Regions from separate parts of the Flavobacterium sp. UBA4854 genome, predicted to be linked through region 2. Evidence: riboswitches for the same ligand, from Rfam matches in the RefSeq annotation. Region 2 holds a riboswitch; the other holds the start of a gene.
The links. A riboswitch is a leader RNA that binds a small molecule or an ion and turns the genes downstream of it on or off. The one in region 2 is predicted to bind cobalamin.

Region 1 (12,702 bases), on a different contig from region 2:
GTTGCATTTAATTTATTGTACTGGAAATCGGTCGACAGCGAGACATCCCAAGTTGGCAAAATGCTGTACATATTAACCGCCGAAAAATAAGCTTCCTGCTGATAATAACTATCATCAGATTGCGCGCCTTCGGTTACGGTTTCTCCTAAAACATTTGTGGTATCTCGAGCAATATAATGCGTATAATCGTAAGCAAATTTTCCCTTTAGCTGGAATTTATATTTTTCTGAAACATCTTTTGTTAGAGAAGATTGTCCGAAAAAGTTTTTGTCAAATTGTCTAAAACCGTCTTTAAACTTATTTTCTACAATGGCACCTGGTGCACCGCGTTCAGAATCATAATAATAGACTTTGGCATCCCAAGTTCCTTTGTTTATTTTTCCATAAAGTCCAGATTCAAATCGGAATGCTTCTATATCACTGTTCCATCGTGTAGCAGTAGTATCGTAGGCAATACTTCCATCCTGATTTTTTCTTTTATATCTAAATTTATATTGTCCATTCGACTTAATGTATTCAGAACTTACGCTCATGCTGACTTTATTGCTCAGCTTTTGTTCCCATCTAAAAGAAGGATCATGATAATTGATAGACATTGTTTTGTAACGAACCAGCAGATTTGTTTTTTTATTGCCTGTAAAAACAGGGCGTTTGGTTCGCAAATAAATAGTCGAAGCTGATGCAAAGTCTTTTGCCGACTGAAAGATTTCGCTTTTCTGTCCATTATACATCGTTAATGATTCCATGTCGTCAAGCGAATATTTTCCTAAATCGGTTACGCCGTTTTGAGCATTTCCTAGCTGAATTCCGTCGTAAAAAACACCAACATGATGCGTTCCCATGTTTCGGACATCAACCGTCTTGAGTCCGCCGACACCGCCATAATCTTTGATTTGAGTTCCTGCAAAGTAGCGAAGCGCATCGGCAACATTGTGACTGGAAAGATTTTCGAGCAGAACGCCCGAAAGACTTTGTACAGGAATTACTTCCTGATATGGTTTTCCTTTTAGAATAACTTCTTTTAAAACCCGCGAACTATCAGTCGCCGCTTGAGAATGAAGCAAAAAAGGAACAAGTACTATAAAAACAGAAAATAAAGTTTTCTTCAAATTACACATCACGATTTTATTAAATAAACTTTGCGTGATGCAGTAATTACAAAAACATAGAAATAGGCCAACTATCCTAAATAGCAGGTCATTATCTTGTCATCAACTTCATACCACGAAAGTTTTAAACTATGTGATCGTGGCAGGTCTCCTGACTTATTCTATCTTTAAACGGCCTTCTCACCCTGCAAAGCGGGACAATGGCATTAGTACTATTTAAAGACTTGTATAGAACTTACAGTAGCGGGTCTGTTCAGGATTTACACCTGATTCCCTTTTAACTGCTTTTTCTGAATTGAAAAAACAGACCAAAATCAGTCGCAAAGATATAACTCAACTATGGCGTCTGCAAGTTAGAAGTCGGTTTTTTAGTTTTTAATCATGATTTACCATTTGTCTAAAAAGCATTAACGTTCCTTTTTCGTTTCTTTTCCAGACGTTTATACTTTTTCCTTTAACGTTTCCGTGGTTGGTTCCGTCACGCCAATCGACATTATAAAATCCAAATTCTACAATGGCCTTTTTTGTGACAATAACTCCCGAAGTCTGAATGGAAATTTGTTCAATTTTTAAAGTTCCAGGTTTTTCATGCTCTGTAAAATAAGCTGTAATATCTTTTTCTCCAGAAAGAATTGGCGTATAGTACGTTAAATACATCGCATCTGGCGTGAATATTTTAGCATGCTCTGCTCCCAGTCTATTCTGAACCAAATTTTTAATAGAACCGTTTCTTTCTATTACCTCATTAATCAATTTATCTGACGAAGTGTACTCTTTTGTTAAAGGAACGGCTGTGTCATCAATTTCAGGAATAAATCTATCATCAAAATAGCTATTAGCGCCCCAAATTTCTGCTGCGATAGTCATTTTATTTTTAGACGTTTTTTTCCATAAAACCATATATTTTCCTAAATAAGCGTACGGTTTTAAGTCTTTTAAGTGCAGGTTTTCAGTAAAATTTCCTATTTCTAGAATATAATTTCCAAAATCCTGCAATTCTAAAATAGTCTTTTGAAAAGAATTGACTTTTGCCTGATCTAACCATTGTTCATAAAACGCCGCAATCATCTTCTTTCCAACTCTTTGCCTACTATGTTCTGGCATTAACACAGATTGATCTGTATAGAATTTTAGCATCATGTCCTTATTGTTTTCAAATAAGGCAGCCGCAAAAGCAGCATTATAATCTTCAATTTGTTTTCTAACATCTGAGTCTGTTTTATTTTCTTGAGAAAAAACACTAACTACAAAAAAAAGAAAGGCTAAACTTAACTTAATCATATCTTATTACATTTGATTAAAACATAAAGATACAACATTGATAATCAAAATTTTAAAAACCTAAAATTGCATTTAAAAACTGCTTCAGCCGAAACCTGTTTTTATAAAATATAAAGTTAATTTTTAGAAAAATTGCATCTTATTGGGCAATAATTAGTTCTATAAAATGTTTATATAAAAGATTACGATGCATCTAATCTTTACATCAACCCTTCAAGATTAATATATACAAAAGATGAAAAAAATATTTTTTATAATTGCCTTTATTTCTTTTTCACTGCACAGTTTTGCACAGGAAATTGATAATAAATTCAAGCCTATTCCGGCAAAAGACGCCACAAAAAAAGAAGTTGTTCCTCCTAAAGAAGCAGCGCCAAAAGAAAACGCGCCTGCTCCTATTGAGAAACCTGCGCCGTTACAAGTTAATCCAGACGAATTGTTTAAAGATCAAAATCTATACAAACCAGAGGCTAATGTTGAAGGCATTTTTTATAGAAGAAATCAATTTTTAGGCAATTTCAACACTACAGCGGTTACATCAACTATTATGTATCGCGATGCAGCTTTTGTAGACGGCGATAAAGTAAAAGTATATTTAAACGACAAAGTAATCGAACCCGAAGTATTTTTAACTGGCGACTTTAAAAGCGTAAAAATAAACTTGGTAAAAGGAATCAACAAAATTGACATTGAAGCATTAAACGAAGGTTTTGCCTCTCCAAATACAGCTGAATTTAAAGTTTATGACGATAAAGGTCAGGTTATTTCGTCAAGTGAATGGAATGTTGGAACGGGATACAAAGCAGTTATTGTCTTGGTTAAAGAGTAAAATCTTTCTAACAGAAATCGTTTGAAATCATAAAAAACATTTAAAACTGCTGATCTCAGCAGTTTTTTTGTTGTATATATGTAGTTAACTACGTAGTTTTGTACCTATATTTAATTTACAAGATAAATGCAAATCCAGCCTATACAAAATAAGTACGAAAATGAAATCGTAGATTTGATTTTAAACATTCAGCAAAAAGAATTTAATGTTCCTGTTACTCTAGAAGATCAGCCAGATTTATTGGATATTGAGAATTTCTATTATAAACCAGGCGGAATTTTTCTTGGCGCTTTTATAGAAGAAAAATTAGTAGGCACAATCGCTTTGGTAAAATTCAATTCTGAAGCTGGAGCCATCAGAAAAATGTTCGTAAAAAAAGAATATCGAGGAAAAGAATTTCAAATCGCCCAACAATTATTAGAACAACTAATTGCTTATAGCAAAGAAAAAGGAATTAAAGACTTATATTTAGGAACGGTTACACTGTTACAAGCTGCTTTACGTTTTTATGAAAAAAATAATTTTGTAACGATACCAAAAGAAACGCTCCCAACAGATTTTCCGTTAATGAGGCCCGACAATGTATTTTGTCATTTAAAACTAAATCAATAGAAATGAATATAATTGACGAAATTGGAATATTAGCCATATCAACGCGGTTGCAACGTCTGAGCGAACAACTTCGCAAAGACGGTGCATTAGTCTATAAATCTTTCGACATAGATTTTGAACCAAAATGGTTTCCTGTAATTTACACGCTCCATATCAAAGAAATGCTGAGTGTTGTCGAAATTGCAAGTGAAATTGGTTATAGCCATCCGTCAACTATAAGTTTATTGAAGGAATTAGAAAAGCAAAAAATCATTAGTTCGAAAAAAGACAAATTGGACGAACGCAAAAGATTGATTGTTCTTACTGCCAAAGGAAAAGAGCTTGTATTAAAAATGCAGCCAGTGTGGATGATAATGAAAAATGCTTTAAACGAAATTGCAGATAATCAGAACAATCTTTTGAAAGCTATTGAAGAAGCAGAGCAAAAGTTAGCAACGCAAGGTTTTTTTCAGAGAATTTCAGAACTTAAAAGCTAGATTATTCTTTGCCTGTAATCTTTTTTCTGTGATTGTGTCCCCATTTTGCAAGAGAATCGATTACTTCTTTTAATGTATGCCCATATTCTGTCAGCTCATATTCAACAGTTATAGGTTGCGTATTTAAAACAGTTCTTGTAACTAACTGGTTTTCTTCTAGATTTTTCAATTCTCGGCTTAACATTTTTCCAAAAATTCCTTCAACCTCCTTTAATAAATCGGTAAATCTTAGCCTATTAAAGCAAAGTGATGCAATGATAGAGATTTTCCATCTTCCGTTTAAAATATACATTGCATCATGCACTGCCATAATGTGCTGTGCGCATTTTTTCTGATCGTGTTCTGGTTCTTTCAGCATGTTGTATTGTTAAGTTACCTCGATGTTACAGTTACTTTTGGTAATTGGATGACAAAAATACACTTAAAGTGTTTACATTTGAATACAATTTTTAATTTATAAAGAAAAATGGCCTTAATAGATGCACTAAAGTGGCGTTATGCTACAAAAAAAATGAACGGACAAGCAGTTCCGCAAGAAAAAGTAGATTATATTCTTGAAGCAGCAAAACTTGCACCTTCTTCTTCTGGATTGCAACCTTACAAGATTTTTGTTATCACAAACAAAGATTTAAAAGACAAAATTAGAGCGGTAAGTTTTGACCAAAGCCAAGTTACAGATGCTTCTCACGTTTTGGTTTGGGCTGCTTGGGATGGTTACAGCTTAGACAGAATCTCTGCTGTATTTGATAGAACAATTGCAGAAAGAGGAATTCCTGCTAATGCAATGGATGAGTACAAACAAAGACTTTGGGGAATGTACGAACCTCTTGGACAAGAATGGCATGCTAACCACGCTGCAAAACAAGCATACATCTCGTTTGGTGTAGCGATTGCTGCAGCTGCTGAACAAGAAGTAGATGCAACACCAATGGAAGGTTTTATTCCTGCTGAAGTAGATAAACTTTTAGGATTAAATGAACTTGGTCTAAAAAGCGTTTTGGTTTTACCTCTAGGATATAGAGATCATGAAAATGACTGGTTGGTAAACATGAAAAAAGTTAGAACTCCGCAAGAAGATTTTATCACAGAAATTAAATAAAAAATTAATTTTTGCTTAAAAAATGCTTTTGAAATGGCACCATAATAGTGCTTTTTCAGAAGCATTTTTGTTTTAAATATTTCATTTTCAAATTCAAACAAGATTCGAATAAACGAAATGAAAACTTGAATTTATTAAAGCTGTGTTATTTTTTTATTATTTGCAAAAAATAGGTACGCATTACGGATAATTAAATAATATTGTATAGCTAATTTTGCTTATATCCAAAACAATTCATTCTAATTAAATTCTAAGAACTATGTCTGATTTCTTAACGCAATTTGGGGAAGACCTAAAAAAAAACGTCCCAGGTTTCATCGCAGTATCTGTTGCTGAAATCGCTAGCGGCATGTCATACTATTCACAGTCTGCAGTTGCAGATTTTGATCCAGAATTGGCATCGGCTTACAACCTTGAGGTAGTTAAAGCAAAAATGAGCGCTATTAAAGCATTGAATTTAAATGGTCAGGTTATTGACAATATCATGATTACATTAAGTTCTCAAATTCACATTATTGATGTTTCTGATAATCAGGAATATTTTATTTACCTAGCGGTAGATTCTACAAAAGCTAATTTAGGTATGACAAAATCTATCCTTAATAAGTACAAAAAAGAAATTGTAGCTAAATTATAACACCATTTGCCCCCCCACAATAAAAGGAATATTTCATGCTTGAAGTATTCCTTTTTATTTTTTATTGCAGTTTGTCCTTCGTTTCTTCAAAATATTCTATATTTCGAAAAACAAATGAGGAATTGTATAAATGGAATTACGCGCTTATTTTGAAAAATATTCTGATGAGGCAACCTGTATTGAAGAGCTCAAAAACAAACGTTTGGAGAATGGGCTTTTATGCAGAAAATGTGGACATGATGAGCATTCTTTCAGACAGAATGATTTAAAATTTCAATGCCGTAAATGCGGAAGCCGTACAAGTCTTCGATCTGGAACTGTAATGGAAAATTCTAATCTTCCAATTCGGTATTGGATGATCTGCATTGAATTAATGACTCTTTCGCATAGAAGAATGTCAATACTTAAAATTCAATATTTACTAGGACACAAAAGATATGAACCTATTTGGTTGATGGTGCAAAAAATTCGTTTGGTAATGAAAATTAGAGACGAAAAATACCGATTAAGAGCTTACTCTGAATTTGACCCCGAATTTCTTCAGAAAATAGATAAACTTGCCATGCAGAAAAAAAAAGCAAAAACTGAATGATGGTGAGATATGAAATGTGAGATGTGAAATGTGAGATGTGAGATGTGAGATGAAAAAACTTTTGAATAAAAAAGCCACAGATTACAAGATTAAAATGATTTTAAATCAGTGCTAATCCTGTAATCTGTGGCTTTATAATTTTATTGTTATATTGCTTTGGAAAAATTTACAATTAACCATTCACTATTCACAATTATTATTTCTTCTTATTCTTTTTAGCTTTAGATCTTTTCGCTTTGTTTTTAGCGATTTTTTTTGCTTTTGCTTTATCCTTAGCTTTTTTCGCTTTTGCTTTCTTTTTAGCTTTAGCTTTTAGTTTTGCTTTTTTAGCTTTCTCTTTCTTTTTGTCTTTTGCTTTTTCTTTTTTCTTAGCAACAGCTTTTTTCTTTTTCTCTTTTTTCTCTTTTTCCTTTTCTTTTTCTTTCATTTTTTTACTCTTTTTAGATTTTGGCTGATTTTCGTTTTCTTCAGATGTTTCTTCTTCAGCCTCAGATGAAATTTCTTCTATTTGTGTTGATTCTTGCACTGCTTCCTCTACCGTATTATCCTCTTTTTCCGCTGCTTTTTTTGGAGCTCTTTTAGGTTTTGGTTTTACTTCTGGAGTTTCAGCAGATTCTAGAACTGGAGTCTCTTTTTGCTCGATTTCGTCATTTGAGATAACCGAAACAGCTTCTGCCTCCTGATTGATTTCATCAACAAGTATTTCTTTTGCCATTATTCTGTTAATTTTAAGAAATTGATTAAATTTATTTTGAATTAAACTAATTTTTAATGTTATTAAATCATTAAATTAACATCAAAAAATAATAAACAAAGATAGATTGAAAAAGACATTCGCCAATGTTAAGTTTTTCATCGCAAGAAAAAACACCATCTAAGATACTAAAAAACAACAACTTACCCAATGTTAAGTTTTTTATCACACTTTTTATCGAATTACAAAGTCTCTTATAAGCTTTCTATGAGCGATACTTTTAATAGAAATAAAGTACATTTTGTTTAATTTCACTTTAAAATTTGATCAAATGCATCACGATTTATCCTATCAATACATCAAACCCAACAAAAACCTTTCAGATTTTGTGGATAGTTTTTGGTGTATGGAAAATAAATCGGATGAAAAACTGGAAACAATTGGTCTTCCAGACGGACGAATTGATTTATCGTTTATAAAAACAGCTGAAAATCCTTTTCAAATCAGGCTTCTGGGTTTAGGAACTCAACAGTATGAAAAAGGAATAATTCCAGCTAAAAGCTTAACGTTTGTTATTAGCTTTAAACTTCTTGCTGCTGAATATGTTTTTCACGAAAGTATTGCATCTCTTTTAAATTCAGGAAAAATACTCGAATCTGGCTTTTGGGATTTTGAAGAGCATGATTTGGAAAATTTTGAATTGTTCTGCGAAAAAGCTGCTTCAAAAATCGACTCCTTATTAATAAAGGAAGTCGATACTCGAAAGCAAAAACTATTTGGTCTTGTTTATGAAACTCATGGTGCAATGACTGTAAAAGAATTATCAGAACAATCTAACTGGAGCAGCCGTCAGATTAATAGGTATTTCAATCAGTATTTTGGAATTTCATTAAAAGGATATTGTTCCATACTTCGTTTTCGTGCTTCATTGGAACATATTGCAAAAGGTAAACTTTTTCCAGAAGAGAATTTTTCCGATCAGACGCATTTTATTAAAGAGATCAAGAAAATTTCGGGTTCGCTTCCAAAAGAATTATTTCAAAACAAAAACGACCGATTTATACTATTATCGGCTCTTTCATCACAATAATTTTGCAACATAGATTTTAAATACAAAACTATGTTACTAGAAAATAAACACGTTGCCATTGTTGGCGGCGGAATGGGCGGATTACTCTTGGCCCGTCTTTTACAACTACAGAATATAAATGTAAAAGTATACGAAAGAGACCTCAACTCAAAAGTTCGTGTACAAGGTTCTCCTTTAGATTTGCATGACGATTCAGGTTTAATAGGTATGGAAAAAGGAGGTTTATTAGATGAATTCTATAAAAATATTCGTCCAAATGCCAGTAAAGCCCGCATTGTGAATCAAAATTTAGAATTAAAGTTTGACGAGCATTCTATTACTAAAACTTCTTCTAAAGAAATTACAGACCCTAATAAGGATTCGCTTCAGGATATTTCAAAACCTCGTCCAGAAATAGACCGCTCAGAGCTTCGAGCCATTTTATTGCATTCGCTTAAGCCTGAAACTATGGTTTGGGATAGTCAATTTCTTTCTATGGAAAAAGAAAATAATGGCTGGAGACTGTTCTTTAAAAATGGAATAAACACTTATGCCGATTTGGTAATTGGTGCAGATGGGGCAAATTCTAAAATTCGTCCTTATGTAAGCACACTTAAACCTATTTATTCTGGAATTACAATGATTGAAGGAACAATTTATAATGCCAAGAAAAATGCGCCTAATCTTTTTGAGTTTTCAAAAGGTGGAAAGGTTCTGGCTTTAGGAAACGAACAAACCATTATGTACGGAACAAAAGGAGACGGTTCTTTAATGTTTCTGCTCAGCAGTAAAATTCTTGAAAATTGGATTTCAGAAAATGATCTAGATTTTAAAGACAATCAGAAAATTTTTGAATGGTTTAAAGAAATTTATCAAGATTGGAGTTCTGATTGGCATGAACTTTTTATGAGTGAAGAATTGTATTTCATACCTCGTCCGCAATATTATTTTTCTCAGAATCAGTCTTGGGAAACGAAAGAAAATGTAACTATTATAGGCGATGCAGCACATAGAATGCCTCCTTTTGCTGGAAAAGGTGCTAATTTGGCCATGCTCGATGCTGTTGAATTGGCTGATCTCTTAACTAATAATCAGTTTTCTGATTTAAAAACGGCGATTTCTCATTTTGAAAAACGAATGCTCGAAAGAGCAGCAAAGGCTTTAGAAAATACTTTGAAAAACGGTGAAAAACTTCATGCTAAAGATGCTCTAGAAAAACTGGCTTCTATATTTAATCAAACCACCAAATCCTAATTTATTTTATTTCAATCACTTACATTTTTTAATTAAATTTACAAGTACCCGAAAAGTGTTATTTACTTATTTATACATCTAATATAAGTTTCACTAAACAAATTTAGACCATGAGGCATTTTCTACTCCTACTCTTTTTTACTTGTTTTATTTCTTCTTCTTTCGGACAAAAAATAACCGATTCTGTTCCAAAAAAAGCAAAAGAGAAGAAAATCGAACTTAGAGTAATGCCTTATTTGAGCTACAATAGAAATCTTGATTTTATGTTTGGGGTTATTCCAATGGCAATGTACAAAGTCAATCATAATGATACTATTTCTCCTAAATCATTATCTGGAATGTCGGCTATTTATACGACCAATAAATCTTATGTTTTGGCTCTCTTTAATAAATGGTACTTGAATGAGGACAAATGGCGTTTGAAGTTTTTCTTTTTTACAGGAAATCAAAATTCTCAATTTTATATTGATGATATAGATCAGCCTGATTTTTACGATTACGGAACCAAAACAACTATTTTTAGTTTGGGCGGCCAGCGCAAAATTGTCGGGAAGTTTTATGGCGGACTTTCTTATACTTATGCACACTACAATACAGTATACGAGGATAATGTTTCTCCTTCGTCGGTTTCACATAGTAATGCTTTAGTTGTAAACTTATTATTTGACACTAGAGATGCCGTTTATTATCCAACGATAGGATACAAAATTAAACTGGATTGGTCTACGTATCCAAAATTTTTAGATAACGAACTGGCATCAAATCGAATATCCTTTCAAGCCAATAGATATATTCCAACTAGAGATAATAAAGATGTTATTGCAGCTCGTGTTTTTGGAAAATTCGGACTTGGAAATGTTGCATTTGAACAGCAAAGCACTATTGGAGGAACGGATATTCGCGGTTATTCTGAAGGAAAATATAGAGGAGCAGGATTAATGGATATTCAAGGCGAATACCGATACAACTTTGGAAAGAAAATGGGATTGGTTGGCTTTTTTGGTATCGCCACTATTTATGGTTCTGATACTCCAAGCTTTGATTGGAAAATGTATCCTGGAGGCGGTGTTGGTTATCGATACAATCCGTTCAAAAAATCAAAATTTAATGTTGGTTTAGATGGTGCAGTCGGAAAAGGAGATTGGGGAATTTATTTCAGAATCGGCGAAGCTTTCTAGTTTTAAAAAATTATTTAAAAAGCCCTAAGTCTAAGATTTAGGGCTTTTTTATTGTTTCATCCTCTGTTTTCTTGTTTCATTTTATAATATGCAACATCGAAAAAAAAATTTCAAGGCTATCTTTCTTTAAATTTGAGTATCCCCAGATATATTCAAAAATCTTAACTAATTAATGCTCAAAATCAATTTATTAATTTAAGGCGGTTAAACATTAATTTGCCTCCTTTCTATTCCTGATTGCTTATGGCACAATTTTATTTTTCTTGGAGAATCTGCACTTTATCAAAAAAACTAGCTTTTGCTGCATTGTTAATTTTTCTCACTTTTCAAACAAATGCACAAAACTGTACTGTAAACGCCGGAGTATTGAATATAACCATTTGCGCAACCGATGCAATGGTTTTAACTGGAAACAATCCTAGTCCTATTATTGGCACAGTCAAATGGACTCAAATCTCTGGTCCAGCAGTAACTATTAATTCACCAACAAGCCCAAGCACAACCGTTTCTGGCTACACAGGAGGAAATACCTATATTTTTAGATATAGCGCAACCTGTTCAGACGGAATTACAGCTTATCAGGATAAAGTTGTAAATGTTAAACCTATTACTACTGCAATTGCAGGAAGCAACATAACAAGCTGTCCAAATAGTTCTGGAAATTTATCTATTACGGCAAATGCCCCTCAAAATACAGGAGAAACTGGTCATTGGGAAATCGTCGGAGCTAACAATGCCGGGGTAGTAATTAATTTTCCGAATCTGCCAACCTCAACTATAACTTTGCCTTCTACGAGTTGCGGTGTTACAACGCTTCAATGGGTTATTGAAGGTCCTGAATATGCTCCAGGCCAGCGCTGTAGAACTACTTCGCAAATAACTGTAACCAATTATGGCGGTGTTAAACCCGTTTCGGCTGGACCAGATCAAACGCTTAGCAATTGTTATACTACAACACAAAGCACCAATCTTAATGCAACTTATGGAGGTTGCGGACTTAATGGACAAAATGGGCAATGGACTTTTGTAAGTGGTCCAAATACGCCAACAATTGCCAATCCTAGCGCTAATAATACAGGAGTTTCAAATCTTGTACAGGGAACTTATACTTTTAGATGGACTGTAACTGGTCCTTGTGCTTCTGGTAATGATACAGTTGTAATTAATGTTCCTGCCGCGACACAAGATGTTACGACTCTTCCTGGTGGCGATGAAAATATTTTCTTTTGCGACAACAATATTAATCAAGTAACTTTAGTAGCACAAACTCCTTTATATGCCGGTGAGACTGTTCAATGGACACAAATAGCTGGAGATCCTGGCGCTGTGATTGTTTCGCCAACAAACCCTACCACATTAGTTACAAATATATCTGATGCTGGTGATCCATATACATTTAGATATACACTTACCAATAACAATACAGGTTGTGTTTTTACTAAAGACTACCATGTAGAATATAACGGAGCTACAAGAACTATTGTGGCCAATAATGGCGATGATATGGTTGGAAGCTGTAATGCAACTGTATTTACTATTCCACTTACTGTAACAGGAACTGGAGTAAATCAATATCGAATTGTGACAGGACCAGACACTTCTCCTCTTGCGCCTTTCCCTACTGCATTGCAAGATGCTGGAAATTCTTTGACTTTAACGCTTACTGAACCTGGAGAATATACTGTCGAATTTATTAGAAGCCAAAACGGATCAATTCTTGCTGGCTGTGATTATGGTTTTGACACTCTAAATATTCTTGCTTCTGGCGATCCTACTCCATCCAATGCAGGATCTGATGTAAACTTGCCTTGCGGTGACACCAGTACAATACTTTCTGGAGTTGTAACAGGCGAAGGCATGCATTTTTGGAGT
Region 2 (12,702 bases):
TGTTTTGCTCAGTAAAATCTTTCAAATAGAAAAAAAGAAAAAGCTCCAATTATGGAGCTTTTCTCATTTAAAAAGTAAGATGATTTTATTTTTTAAGCAATTGTTCTAAGGGTTTTAACTGTTCCATGTCTATTTTAGATTTTTGTAAAACAGACATTAAAGTCATAATATTATTCGGATTCATATTTTCTCCTAAAACACGAACTACTGCAAAGCCATTTTCTTTTCTGTTGGCGAAAATAACAAACTCTTTAATATTGTCATCACTTCCAACATAGCTTACAGAAGCACCGTCTTTGCCAGAACCAATTTTCATTAATTCTTGATATTTCGGATCTTTTAATATGGCTTTTACTTTATTTCTTTCTGTTTCAAATTCTGCCTGATTGTTTTGGTCGGCTTTAAAAGCGAGAATATTCATTTTGTCAAATGAGTTTAAAGCTTTACTTTGTTCTGCTGATAAAGACGTTTGATCAACATTTAGAATAGTTGGCGAAACATCTAATGCTATGAAATCTTTTTTCTCTGAATTTTCAACAAAATATTTTTGTAATGTTGGTTCAGAATTACAGCTTCCTAATGTTAGGAGAGCTGTAACTGCTATGATGAAAATATTTGTTCTCATGTTATTTTTTGCCTTTAGAAGCTTTCTTTAAGTCTGTTCCTCCAGGAAGTTGCATTTTATCTGTTAATACTGAAATTTCGTTTAAATCAAAATTACCAGTTAAAGATAATAAAACAGTTTCATCGTTTTTTGCACCGTCAACATACATTAAAAGCTCTTTTATTTGAGTGTCTGTAGCTCCAGATTTTACCATTATTCTAACGTTTTTCCCGCTATCATTTACACGCATTAATTCTTCTAAACCAGCAGTTTTTACATACTTATCGGCAGTAGCTTTCATATCGGCTTCGATTTTTGGGTTTTTAGTGGTAAAGACTTTTAAGTAATCTAACTTTTTGATTAGGGCAATATATTGTTGCGTCTCTTTATCAGAAGCGTCAACTTTTACTTTACTCATTAAATCAAACATTTTTTTATTTACAATTACCGAAGTCACATCATCTTGACCGTCAAATTTGTCAAAAGCGCCTTGTGCATAAAAAGTTGTGGTAACAAATGCGAATACTAAAGTTATAATGAAATTTTTCATGACTATTTTTTGTTTAATTACTGTTTAAAAATTTTGTTTTTTGATTGTTCATATTCGTTAATGTATTGCACACTTTCAATACCTACATTAACATGTGTTGATAATAAGGCCAAAGCTTTTTGCGTAGCTTTCAAGGCTTCTTCAGGATTATTATAGGTTCCTAATTCTGTTTGCGAAGCTATTGCAGTTGTATCTTTTTGCTCGCTCATAAAAAAGTAGGTTCCAATTCCTAGCAAAACAACAACTGATGCCGCAATCGATAACCACGCTACATTGCGTTTCTTAGATTGTAGTGGAATTTCATACGTTGATTTTTGTTCTTTTGCTTGAGAGAAATAGCCAAACATAGGTTTGTATTGCTCCAAATGCTGCGCAACATTGGATGAAGAAAAATATTCTTTTAATTGATTTTCTTCGGCAATAGAAGTTTCTCCCTGAAAGTATTTTTCTAATATCTCTTCTATTTTATTTAGTTCCATAAAGGTGTGTATTTGTCATTGATTCTCTAATTTTTTTTCTCGCTCTCGAAAGCGCCACTCGTATTGCCGTTTCGTTCATATTTACGATTTTGGCTATTTCTTCAAATTCATATTGTTCTACATCCCGAAGCTGAATTAATAATTGCAGTTGTTCTGGCATTTCATTTATAATTTTTTCGACCCATTCTAAACTATCTTGATCTTCTAGTTTTTTATCCAATTGTGGCTGCCGATCGGTAAAATTATTATGAACAATCTGCAGGTTACTGGCTCTTTTAGATTTTAATTGATCAAGACAATAATTTTTGGTCATGGTCATTGCCAATGCTTCGACGCTATTATAGTTCTCTAAATTGTCTTTTTTGTTCCATAATTTTACCATTACTTCCTGAGTTGCATCTTCTGCCTCTTCAGTACTTGTAAGCAATCTTTTTGCCAGACGAAAAACTTTGTCTTTAAAAGGATTTATTAATTCTATAAATACAACTTGGTTCATTAATCTGATGGTTAATCGTTAGCTTATATATTCAAGACGAGGTGTAATTATATTTGTTACAACAAAAAAGAAAATATTTTTTATATAAAAAAATACTGCTTGATCGATGAAGCTAAAACTAAAGATACTACTTTTACGTTATTCATAATATAGATAACCTACACGATATGAAAACAACTTTAAAGAGCGTTCTTTTTCTCTTTTTATTCGCATTTTCCTTGCAATCTTGTGAAGATCAGGATGATGTTGCAGCTCCAGCAGACTTACAGATTAATAATTTTATTTGGAGAGGATTAAATGAAGTCTATTTATGGCAACAAGATGTGCCAAATCTAGCCGATGGCCGTAATCTGCAACCCGATTTTAATCAGTTCTTAAGAGGGTATTCTAAGCCCGAAGATTTATTTGAAGCTTTATTGAACAAACCGGTAAGTAAATATCCAAATGGAGACGCAATTGATCGTTTCAGCTGGATTGTTGAAGATTATACTGTTTTGGAACAGGAACTAAGCGGTGTCACAAAAAATAATGGTGTCGATTTTAGATTGAGTCGCGTATCTTCAGGGTCGAATGATGTGGTAGGTTTTGTGCGATATATTATTCCAAATTCAGATGCTTCGGCTAAAGCAATTAAACGCGGTGATTTATTTACAAGTGTGAATGGAGTAAAACTTACTGTTTCTAATTATCAAGATTTATTGTTCAATAAGGACAGCTATACGCTAAACTTGGCTGATTATAATGGTAGCGGTTATGTTTTGAATGGAAAATCGGTTGATTTGACAAAAACTGTTTTAGAAGAAAACCCGATTTTAATTAGCAAAGTGATTCCTTCTGGAGGTCATAAAATAGGTTATTTAATGTATAATGGGTTTTATTCAAGCTATGACGATAAATTAAATCAGGCTTTTGGCGAATTGAAAACACAAGGAGTTACCGATTTAGTTCTAGATCTTCGATATAATGGAGGAGGAGCCGTGCCTTCAGCAATTAGACTTGCTAGTTTGATTACAGGGCAATTTGATAATCAGGTTTTTGCTAAAACGCAGTTTAACACAAAGTGGATGAAAGATATGACTGCTGATGATTTAGAAAGTCTGAATTACAGATTTGTAAATAATATTGATGGTAAAGCTTTAAACAGTTTAAATTTAAGTACGGTTTACATTATTGCCACTGCAAGTACAGCATCTGCAAGTGAATTGGTTATTAATGGATTAGCACCTTATATTAACGTAGTTCAGATTGGAGAAACTACAACTGGTAAAAATGTTGGTTCGTATACTATTTATGATTCTGAAACTTTGTTTACTAAAAAAGGAATCAATGCAAATCATAAATATGCAATGCAACCTTTGGTTTTTAAAATCTCAAATTCTGCCGGTTTTGGAGACTATACTCAAGGTTTACAGCCTACTTATCCGCAGAAAGAATATTTGGATACTTATGGTGTTTTAGGAGAAACATCTGAGCCTTTGCTTAATTTGGCTATTTCAAAAATTACGGGATCTACTGCTAAAACAATTTCTAATGATTCTGGACTGGATCTGCCTTATTTAACAGATTCAAAAATCATAAACGGATTAAGACACGGAATGTATTTTCAAAATGCTCCAAAGAATTTTTAATAAAAATCTAATAAATAGAAAAGGCTTTCAGAAATGAAAGCCTTTTCCATAAAAAACAAAAACTAATTCTAAGGATAAAATTAATCGTTAAAGTAGAATCCGTTCGTACCTATTCCAGTAGTCAATTCTTTTTGTAGAGTTCCCGATAAATTGTAGATGTAAGCTTTACTATCTTGAGTAAATTTCCCATCAGCAAAGAAAGCACGGTTGTTTTTTACTGCAAATCCGTAAAGATATCCAATCTCTGGATTAGCTGTAAAAAGCGGAGTAGTAGCTGCTGTTGTTGCAGAAGTTGTAATTGAGTACACAGAGCTTCCTACTGTATAATAAACTTGGTTGTTTTCTATGTCTAAAAACCCAGCAACCCCTTGAGATTCTGGAATTGTAATTTTAGAAACAGATTTGTCAGAGATTTTAACTTTTATAATTTCGCTGCTTTGAGTAAAAGAAGGACGTAAGATAAAAAGAGTTCCATTTTCTTCTTCAATAGAATCTGAACCAGAACCAATTGTTATTGGAGTTTCTAAAGTTTTTGTGTTCAGATTGTAAATAGAAAGTTTGTCAGTTCCCATTGGATCTGTAATGTATAATTTTCCGCCTTCTTCTACAATTCTGTTTGCCGTTGTGTTTAATGAAATTTTAGATTCAACAACATTAGTTGCCAAGTTAATTACAGCAATATAATCGTCTGTAACAGAATCGTATGAATTTGCATTTGTTACATAAGCTTTACCATCTTTTATAACACCATATCTAGGATTAACTAAGCCGCTGTCAATTTTAGTAATTAACTTAAAAGTATAACGATTTACAATGTTTATTACGTTTGATCCGCCAGCAATAATATATGCTTTGTCTCCATCAAAAAAGATATTCTGAATAAATTTACCAAGTACATCAGACCCGTTTTCTGCTCCATAAGCATCTTTTGTAAATATGCTAAAATCATTGCTAGAAAAAGATACTGTTCCAGGAGCTGAACTACCTTCATTAACAATAAAAAAACCATTGTCGTAAGCGCCTTTCGGACCATCGTTGTCATCACTTGAACAAGAAGCGAATAACGAAATGCTTAACGCTATTAAAAGTAATTTACTAAACTTCATATTTTAAAATTTTAAGGTTAAATACATATTGAAATTTCGACCTGGCATTGGTCTGCTTTCTAGACTTTCGTAATTTTTATTTAAAAGATTCAAAACTTGAAAACCTATTTTGAAAGAATCTAAAAATTTAAGATCATAATCGATTCCGACATTAGAAATTGTATAATCATTAATGATTTCATCAGGATTATTATCGGCTCTTGTGTAAACAAATCCGTTGTAAAGAATTTGATAATAAGCGCTTATTTTATTTCTGGAATATGAAACTGCTCCTGTTGCTTTGTTAAACGGAACAAAAAAGATCTGATTTTTAGTTTTTTCATCCTGAGAAACCGTGTAAGCATAAGTAGCATTTGCAGCAAAAATGTTTTTGCCATAACTTTTTTTCCAGCTCAGCATAGTTTCAGTTCCATAGCTGTTTACTTTATCTTGGTTTTTAGGAGTCCAAATACCGTTTGCGCCTGGAACCCATTGCAGCATATCGGTAATTTTCATATAATAAAAATTCTGTGTCCAAGTCAGGTTTTTGAATGTAAAAACATTACCAATTTCTCCCTGATAAGAACTTTCAGGTTTTAAGTCTAGATTTCCTCCTGGATTCCAATACAAATCATTGTAAGTTGGAATTCTAAAGTTTCTAGAAACATTCAGTTTTAAATTGTACCAATTATTGAATTTATAAGAAGATCCTAAATTGAATAAAACTGGAGATTTGTAATTGTCTGTAAATTCTTTTCTAACCCCAAGTTCGTTCTTCCAGTTAGCGCCAAAATCTTGTCTAACCAACAAAGCAGCAGAACTGATTTCACGAATGTGGCTTCCAAAACTAGTTCCGTAACCATTTGTTCGACTGTAATCTACAATTCCGTTTACATGTGTCTCTTTAAATAAATGATAATCGACGTCAAGCTTAGTAATTAAGTTCTCCGTTTTTCCGTATGTGTAATTTTTTAAAGAATTATCGGCAAAATATTGATAGTTTTCGAAAATGTAAGCGGTTTTGAAATTAGTCTTCAGTTTTCCAAAACTTCCGTCATATTCCAATAAATTTCGGTTAAAACCATTTATGTATTTGCTTTTCGTTTCAGATTCTGTAACCAAAGAGGTATTACGGTCAGTGTTTGAAGTCTGGCTGTATAGTTTTAAAATATGATTTTCATTGAATTTATAGCCCACATTGGCATTTAACGTAATAATATCGTATTGCCCATTTTGGTTCCATCGCTGTTCACCTCTCCACGTGTAGCGATTTAAGTATTTATAATCGTTTGTTGAGCTGTTTTTAGAAAAACCAATTTGGGTGCTCCATTTTTTATTTGAAATAGAAGTTTTGTAATTAATCCCAATTGTATTAAAACTACCATAATCTAGTCTTAAATTATTCTCAAAACGATTAAAAAACAACAAATCGTTGTTTAAATGCACCGTGCCTCCAACTGCGCCGCTTCCATAAATTACGCTTCCACCACCTGCTTTTACACTTATTGAATTATAATCTGAGCCCGAAATAGTATTAAAATCGGTACTTCCGTTCATTTGAGAATTAATGTTTATTCCGTTCCAGATAACAGCTGTTTGCGAAGAAGTTGTTCCTCTGAAAGAAACCGTAGAAAGCATTCCTCGTCCATATTCTTTAAAATATAAAGTCGAATTAAAGTTCAATAAATCGGTAAGGAGCGCCTCATTTTTATTGATTATAGAATCATTCAGTTTTAAAACAGATTGTGAAGCCGAATAGGTTTTTAAATTCTTATCTGAAACAAAAACTTCTTTCAGACTGGTAATAGAATCGTTCTGCGCCGAAATAATCTGGCACACAACAAATAAACAAAAAGTAAAAAATCTTTTTAAAGTCATAATTTCTTCACTCTTTTTCCCGAGAGTTTGATATTTGTTATAAAGGCAGGTCTCCTGGCTTGCGTCTTGCTGTTTACCTTCCCATCGCGCGGAGCGTGACAGTGGTTTGTAGTTTACAGCAAGCATTCGTTTTTTGAACTTAGCTTACAGTTGCGGGTACAGCTCAAGAATTATACTTGATTCCCTTTTAATGTATTTTTTAAATTAAAAACACAACCTTAATTTGTCGCAAAGATAAAGTTAAAAATATTGATTATTCAAATTTGTTTTATGTTTCATGAAAAATTATAAATAATTAGCATTAAAAACTGATTTTTATAACTTCTCCGAAATCAACTTTATTATTGAAGGCGTCTTTTAATGGAAGCGAACTCTGATGGCATAAAATGCTTCTGATGATTCCTGCATGTGCGACAATTACAGTTGGCTGATTTAGTTTTGAAAGTGTTTCCGACAAAAAATGGCCAACTCTTTCATGTAATTCAACAAAAGATTCTCCGTTTGAAACCTTGATATTCACGAAATCTTCCATCCAAGGATTGAGCTCTTCTGACGGAATTTCATTCCAAGTTTTTAATTCCCAATCGCCAAAATTCATCTCTTTTAATCGTTCATCTTCCTGATAAGAAACGGTTTTAATGTTTTCTTGAATGTGCTTGGCTAAAATAACACAACGTTTTAATGGACTAGAAAAGATAATTGCCTCTGGAGGTAATTCTGAAATGATTCTGCTGAAAATTTCGTCAAATGGTTTTGCAATATCTACATCAGATTGTCCGTAACAAATTCCTTTTTCACAAACTGTTTCGGTATGACGAACTAGATAAATTTCCATAAAAATAAAATGCTTAAGTAAAATACAACTTCGCAAACTTGCTGTGTTGCGCCAAGGCAATCTCCAGTATAACCGTCAATCCATTTTTGAAAATAGCGTGCTAGAAAATATCTCGTTATGAAAACAGGAATAATAGCAAGCAGAAATTTCAAATCGAAATAAGAAAATACAATTACCGGCACTAAGCCAAAAAAGAAAGATCCAAAAACTTCTTTCCAAGTATATTGTTTTGCAATTGGTTTGCTTTTGCTCGAAGCATCATCACGAGAATATTCGTGTGTGAAAATAATGCTTATTGCGGCAAGTCGACTCAATGAATGAGCAGAAATAAACAAAAGGAAAACGAGAAGAATATTATTAGCAAAAAGTAAAACGGATTCTGAAAGCAATTTAAATTTTAGTAAAAAAAGCAAAACCAATCCGATTGCTCCGTAGGCTCCAATTGCACTGTCTTTCATAATCATTAAGATTTTTTCTTTAGTCCAGCCTCCGCCAAAACCATCACAGACATCCGCAAAACCGTCTTCGTGAAAAGCGCCTGTGGTTAAAATAGAAGCAATAATTGCTAGTATAACAGCAATTTCCGAAGAAAGAAAAAATGAAAAAAGATAAAAAGCTAAAAAAGAAATACCTCCAACAATCCATCCAATAAATGGAAAATATCTTGTGGCTTTATTTAAATAATCTGGATGATGCGTAATGTTTTTTGGACATGGAATTCTGGTGTAGAACATTAAACAGGTGAAGAAAATGTGTAGTTCTTTTTTCATTTATATAATTGGTTTTCCATTTAGTTTGTCATTTCGACTGAAAGGAGAAATCACACAAGATTACGCAAAGAAAATCGTCAATCTTTGTCGAGTTTCTAGTGTGATTTCTCCTTTCAGTCGAAATGACAAATAGTAGTTTATTTACGACTTACTCCCGCGCTCTCAAAACTAGCCATATCATTTAAAAAAGCCTCGGCCGATTTTAAAATCGGAAAAGCAACAGCGCAGCCAGTTCCTTCTCCCAAACGTAAATCAAGATTTAAAATTGGTTTTGCTTCTAAATAATTTAATAATTCTGAATGTGCTTTTTCGGCAGAACAATGACAAAAAATAGCATTTTGCTGTATGTTCGGATTTATTTTTAAAGCAATCAGATAAGCAATAGTACAGATAAAACCATCAACTAGAATTAGCATTTTGTTTTCAAAAGCTTCTAATATTGCTCCAGACATTTGAAGAATTTCAAAACCGCCAAAATAGGACAGTTGCGATATTAATTCGGTTTGACCGGAATAATTATCAATTGCTTTTTTGAGCAAGTTTTGTTTTAGAAGCAGTTTTTCATTTTCAACTCCAGTTCCCTTTCCGATGCATTCTTCAATAGGAAAACCTGTTAGAATACTCATTAAAACAGAAGCAGTTGAAGTATTTCCGATTCCCATTTCGCCAAAACCAATACAATTCGAACCAGATTTTGCAATATTTTGAACAATCGATTTTCCTTTATCCAAACACAACCGAACTTCAGATTCGCTCATTGCAGGAACATGTAAAAAGGATTGAGTTCCTTTTGCAATTTTAGCATCGATTAATTTGGCATTGGTTGGAAAATCGTAATTGACGCCCGAATCTACAATTGATAATTCAATATTATTCTGATTGCAAAAAACATTTATCGCAGCGCCGCCATCTAGAAAATTATTGACCATTTGGCGAGTAACATCTTGCGGATAATCACTTACACCGTGATTGGCAATTCCGTGATCGGCTGCAAAAACAACAATGTTAGGTTTTATTATTTTCGGATTCAAAGTTTCGAAAACAGTTGCAATTTGAAAAGCTAGAGATTCCAGCATTCCTAAAGAACCAACGGGTTTTGTTTTTGAATCTATTTTTTCTTGTAAACGCTTATTGAAATCAGATTTGTTTTTGATTTCATTTTCTGATCTTAAATCAAAATCTGGAACATTTATTTGATGAATTTCTTTGATTTCATTACAAATGGGGGCTTCCGATTTTTGTTTCCAATGCAACTGTTGCAACATTGGCTGATTGTTATAATTGGTGGCCGGTTTTCCGATGCAGAAATAACCAAGCGGTTCTATATTTTCGGGTAAATCAAGTATTTTTTTAAACTCATAATAATTTAAAATCGAAACCCAGCCCATTCCGTAACCTTGTTCTGTAAGCGAAAGCCAAATATTTTGAGCCGCACAAACTGAACTAAATTTTACTGCTTCGTTACTCCCAATTGTTCCAATCGTAAACTGATTTAAAACGGAGCGATCATAAGCAATAATAAGTCCGATTGGCGCTTCTTCGATCGCTTCTAGTTTTAGCGATCTGTAAAGTTCCTTCTGTTCTGGATTATCGGTGCGTTCTTCGGCTTTTTTATTGTAATCTAAAAACAGTTTTTTAATAGACGTTTTTATTTCATCCGATTTAATGAGATAATATCGTGTAGCATCAGTAAGCCCAACAGAAGGCGCCCAATGTCCAGCTTGTAAAGCTTTCTGAATTACTTCGTCTGGAACTTCATCGTTTGTAAAATGGCGTGTGTCTCTGCGGGATTTTAATATATCGTCTAAATTACTCATGCTATAAAATTACAATTTTTAAATTCCAAACTCCAAGATCAAGCTCCAAAAAAGAAAAATTCCAAATTGCAAAACTCACTATGTTTTGCAATTTGGAATTTTTGTATTGAAATTTATCCTTTTATTTTAACCGGAATTCCAGAAACCATAAGTACAACCTGATCAGCATTGGTTGCAAGAAATTGATTCATCCAACCTTGCAGTTCGACAAATTTTCTGCCTATGTGCGTTTCTGCATGAACTCCCATTCCGATTTCATTTGTTACGATAATTATATTAGCATTTTCATGTTTAGCAATGGCAAGAAATTCTTTTTTAGCCTCTTCCAAACTTAGTTCGACATCATTTTTAGTATCGATAAAAAAATTAGTCAGCCAAAGCGTTACACAATCTATTAAGGCAGTTTTTTCAGAAAAATCAATTTCACTTAAATATTTTTCTTTTTCGATATTTGTCCAATGTTCGTCTCTTTCCTTCTGATGACGATCGATTCGGTTTTGAAAATCAGCATCCCATTTTCGTGCAGTTGCTACATATAAAGGAGAATCGGAAAGCTCTAAAGCAAGTTTTTGAGCATACCCGCTTTTTCCAGAACGTTCGCCGCCAGTTACCAAGTAAATCATTTTTGTTAATTATAAGTTTTGAATTATGAATTATGAGTTTGACCAAGTTATAAATTTATTATGGAAGACTAACTCATAAATTTATAACTCATAACTTCTAATAAGGGCAATGTCGGCAGTTATTTCCGCAGCAGACTCCTCTTTTTAGATGAAACCAAGCTTTAAAAACATAGTTGCCATTTTCGATGTAGTAATCGATTCCCTCAATTAAATTATCATTTTTAGGCAAAAACATGGCCTTGTTATTAAGAGCCTTTTTTGGAGTTACAGTTTCGACATAAGCATCAATTTTATCTTCACAGGCTTCTTTAAAGCATATAGGGCAAAGGCAATCGCCTCCTTCTGATAGATTGAAAATAGGTGGATAATCATTACACCAGCACTTATTTTCGGGCGAAGTGTCGCCACATAAAAAAGCAGTTTCACAACTGGAGCAGATTTTTGTTTTTGGTACATTCATCAAATAAAAAGCGATTTGTTTAAATTTGTACGAATAAAGGTAAACAAAAAAAATAGAATTTGATTTACCTTTGTTGCCATACAAAACATAAAATATGAAATATTTTTTCCATAAATTACCAGTCGTTTTTGTGCTTCTTATCTTAATTGGATGTAAAAAAAATGAAGCGCAAGAGGTTGTAAAATCTAGTATTGCCAAAGAAAGTATCGAGTTTGCTTCTGGACTTTCGATCGTAAAAAACGATGGCTATTCAATTGTAAATGTGAGTAATCCGTGGCCAAATGCTAAGGGAAAATTTACTTACATTTTAAAAGAAAAAGACGTACAAATTCCTGATAGTTTAAATAAATATATTTCTATAAAAGTTCCTCTAGAAAGTGTTGTGGTAACTTCAACTACCAATATTCCTTTTTTAGAAATGTTAGAAGTTGAGAATAAATTGGTCGGATTTCCGCATACCGATTACATTTCTTCTGAAAAAACTAGAGCATTAATTGACAAAGGTTCTGTGAAAAATGTTGGACAAAATGAAAAACTAAACATTGAACAATTAATAGAATTGTCACCAGATTTGATTGTGACATTTGGTGTAGATAACAATAATCCGATGCTGGATAATCTTAAAAAAAGCGGTTTAAATGTTTTGATTCAGGGTGATTGGATGGAACAGTCTCCACTAGGAAAAGCAGAATGGATAAAGTTATACGGTGCTTTATTTGGAAAAGAAGAAAAAGCAAAAGAGCTGTTTGATAAAATCGTTGAAAGCTACAATCAAGCCAAAAAATTGGTTGCCGATAAACCTGCAACTTCAAAAGTATTATACGGTTCTATGTACGAAGATGTTTGGTATGTTGCCAAAGGAAATAGCTGGGTTGCACAGTTTATGAAAGATGCAAAAGCTAATTATTTATGGGCTGATCTTGAAGGAACTGGAAGCGAAGGTTTGTCTTTTGAAAAAGTTTTAGATAAAGCAAAAGATGCAAATGTGTGGATTGCTTCGGGATCTTTTAAAAGTTTGGATGAATTGCAGAAAGCAAATCCGCATTACTCAGAATTTGATGCTTTTAAAAATAAAAACGTTTATAATTTTGAAGGTACAGTAGGAGCGACAGGAGGAACAGTTTATTATGAATTAGCACCAAGTCGTCCAGATTTGGTATTGAAAGATTATATCAAGATTTTTCATCCTGATTTATTGACGAGCTACGAATTTACTTTTGCTTCTAAACTGAACTAATTTTGGTGAGTAAAACACGAAATACCATTTTATTTACCGTTTTGGGCATCGGTCTTTTGTTGATGTTTTTTGCGAGCATTAGTTTAGGATCGGTTACCATTCCGTTAAAAGATGTTTTTGCAAGTTTAACAGGAGGGTATGCGGCAAAATCAACATGGGAATATATTATTATTAATTACCGTTTGCCAAAAGCAATTACCGCAGTTTTAGTTGGAACGGGACTTTCTATAAGCGGACTTT

Region 1: it holds a riboswitch for cobalamin, as region 2 does, so the genes downstream of both, B3J44_RS10205 (TonB-dependent receptor) here and B3J44_RS05410 (TonB-dependent receptor plug domain-containing protein) in region 2, are expected to answer to the same signal.

What each region holds. Positions count from the first base shown of each region.
Region 1 covers NZ_DHEI01000071.1:7,008-19,709, forward strand. The annotation lists gene B3J44_RS10205 (TonB-dependent receptor) at 1-1,109, opposite strand, end outside; cobalamin riboswitch at 1,234-1,437, opposite strand; gene B3J44_RS10210 (YybH family protein) at 1,485-2,390, opposite strand; gene B3J44_RS10215 (hypothetical protein) at 2,626-3,219, shown strand; gene B3J44_RS10220 (GNAT family N-acetyltransferase) at 3,346-3,831, shown strand; gene B3J44_RS10225 (MarR family winged helix-turn-helix transcriptional regulator) at 3,834-4,307, shown strand; gene B3J44_RS10230 (winged helix-turn-helix transcriptional regulator) at 4,309-4,665, opposite strand; gene B3J44_RS10235 (nitroreductase family protein) at 4,774-5,406, shown strand; gene B3J44_RS10240 (hypothetical protein) at 5,666-6,043, shown strand; partial or broken gene B3J44_RS10245 (transposase) at 6,174-6,620, shown strand; gene B3J44_RS10250 (hypothetical protein) at 6,832-7,350, opposite strand; gene B3J44_RS10255 (helix-turn-helix domain-containing protein) at 7,661-8,419, shown strand; gene B3J44_RS10260 (FAD-dependent oxidoreductase) at 8,450-9,652, shown strand; gene B3J44_RS10265 (BamA/TamA family outer membrane protein) at 9,763-10,830, shown strand; partial or broken gene B3J44_RS10270 (DUF11 domain-containing protein) at 11,074-12,702, shown strand, end outside.
Region 2 covers NZ_DHEI01000040.1:33,899-46,600, forward strand. The annotation lists gene B3J44_RS05380 (DUF4252 domain-containing protein) at 86-625, opposite strand; gene B3J44_RS05385 (DUF4252 domain-containing protein) at 627-1,154, opposite strand; gene B3J44_RS05390 (hypothetical protein) at 1,172-1,633, opposite strand; gene B3J44_RS05395 (RNA polymerase sigma factor) at 1,620-2,129, opposite strand; gene B3J44_RS05400 (S41 family peptidase) at 2,297-3,757, shown strand; gene B3J44_RS05405 (YncE family protein) at 3,838-4,863, opposite strand; gene B3J44_RS05410 (TonB-dependent receptor plug domain-containing protein) at 4,867-6,720, opposite strand; cobalamin riboswitch at 6,748-6,956, opposite strand; gene cobC (alpha-ribazole phosphatase) at 7,022-7,555, opposite strand; gene B3J44_RS05420 (adenosylcobinamide-GDP ribazoletransferase) at 7,540-8,325, opposite strand; gene cobT (nicotinate-nucleotide--dimethylbenzimidazole phosphoribosyltransferase) at 8,463-10,142, opposite strand; gene cobU (bifunctional adenosylcobinamide kinase/adenosylcobinamide-phosphate guanylyltransferase) at 10,256-10,765, opposite strand; gene B3J44_RS05435 (DUF5522 domain-containing protein) at 10,863-11,225, opposite strand; gene B3J44_RS05440 (ABC transporter substrate-binding protein) at 11,320-12,462, shown strand; partial or broken gene B3J44_RS05445 (iron chelate uptake ABC transporter family permease subunit) at 12,525-12,702, shown strand, end outside.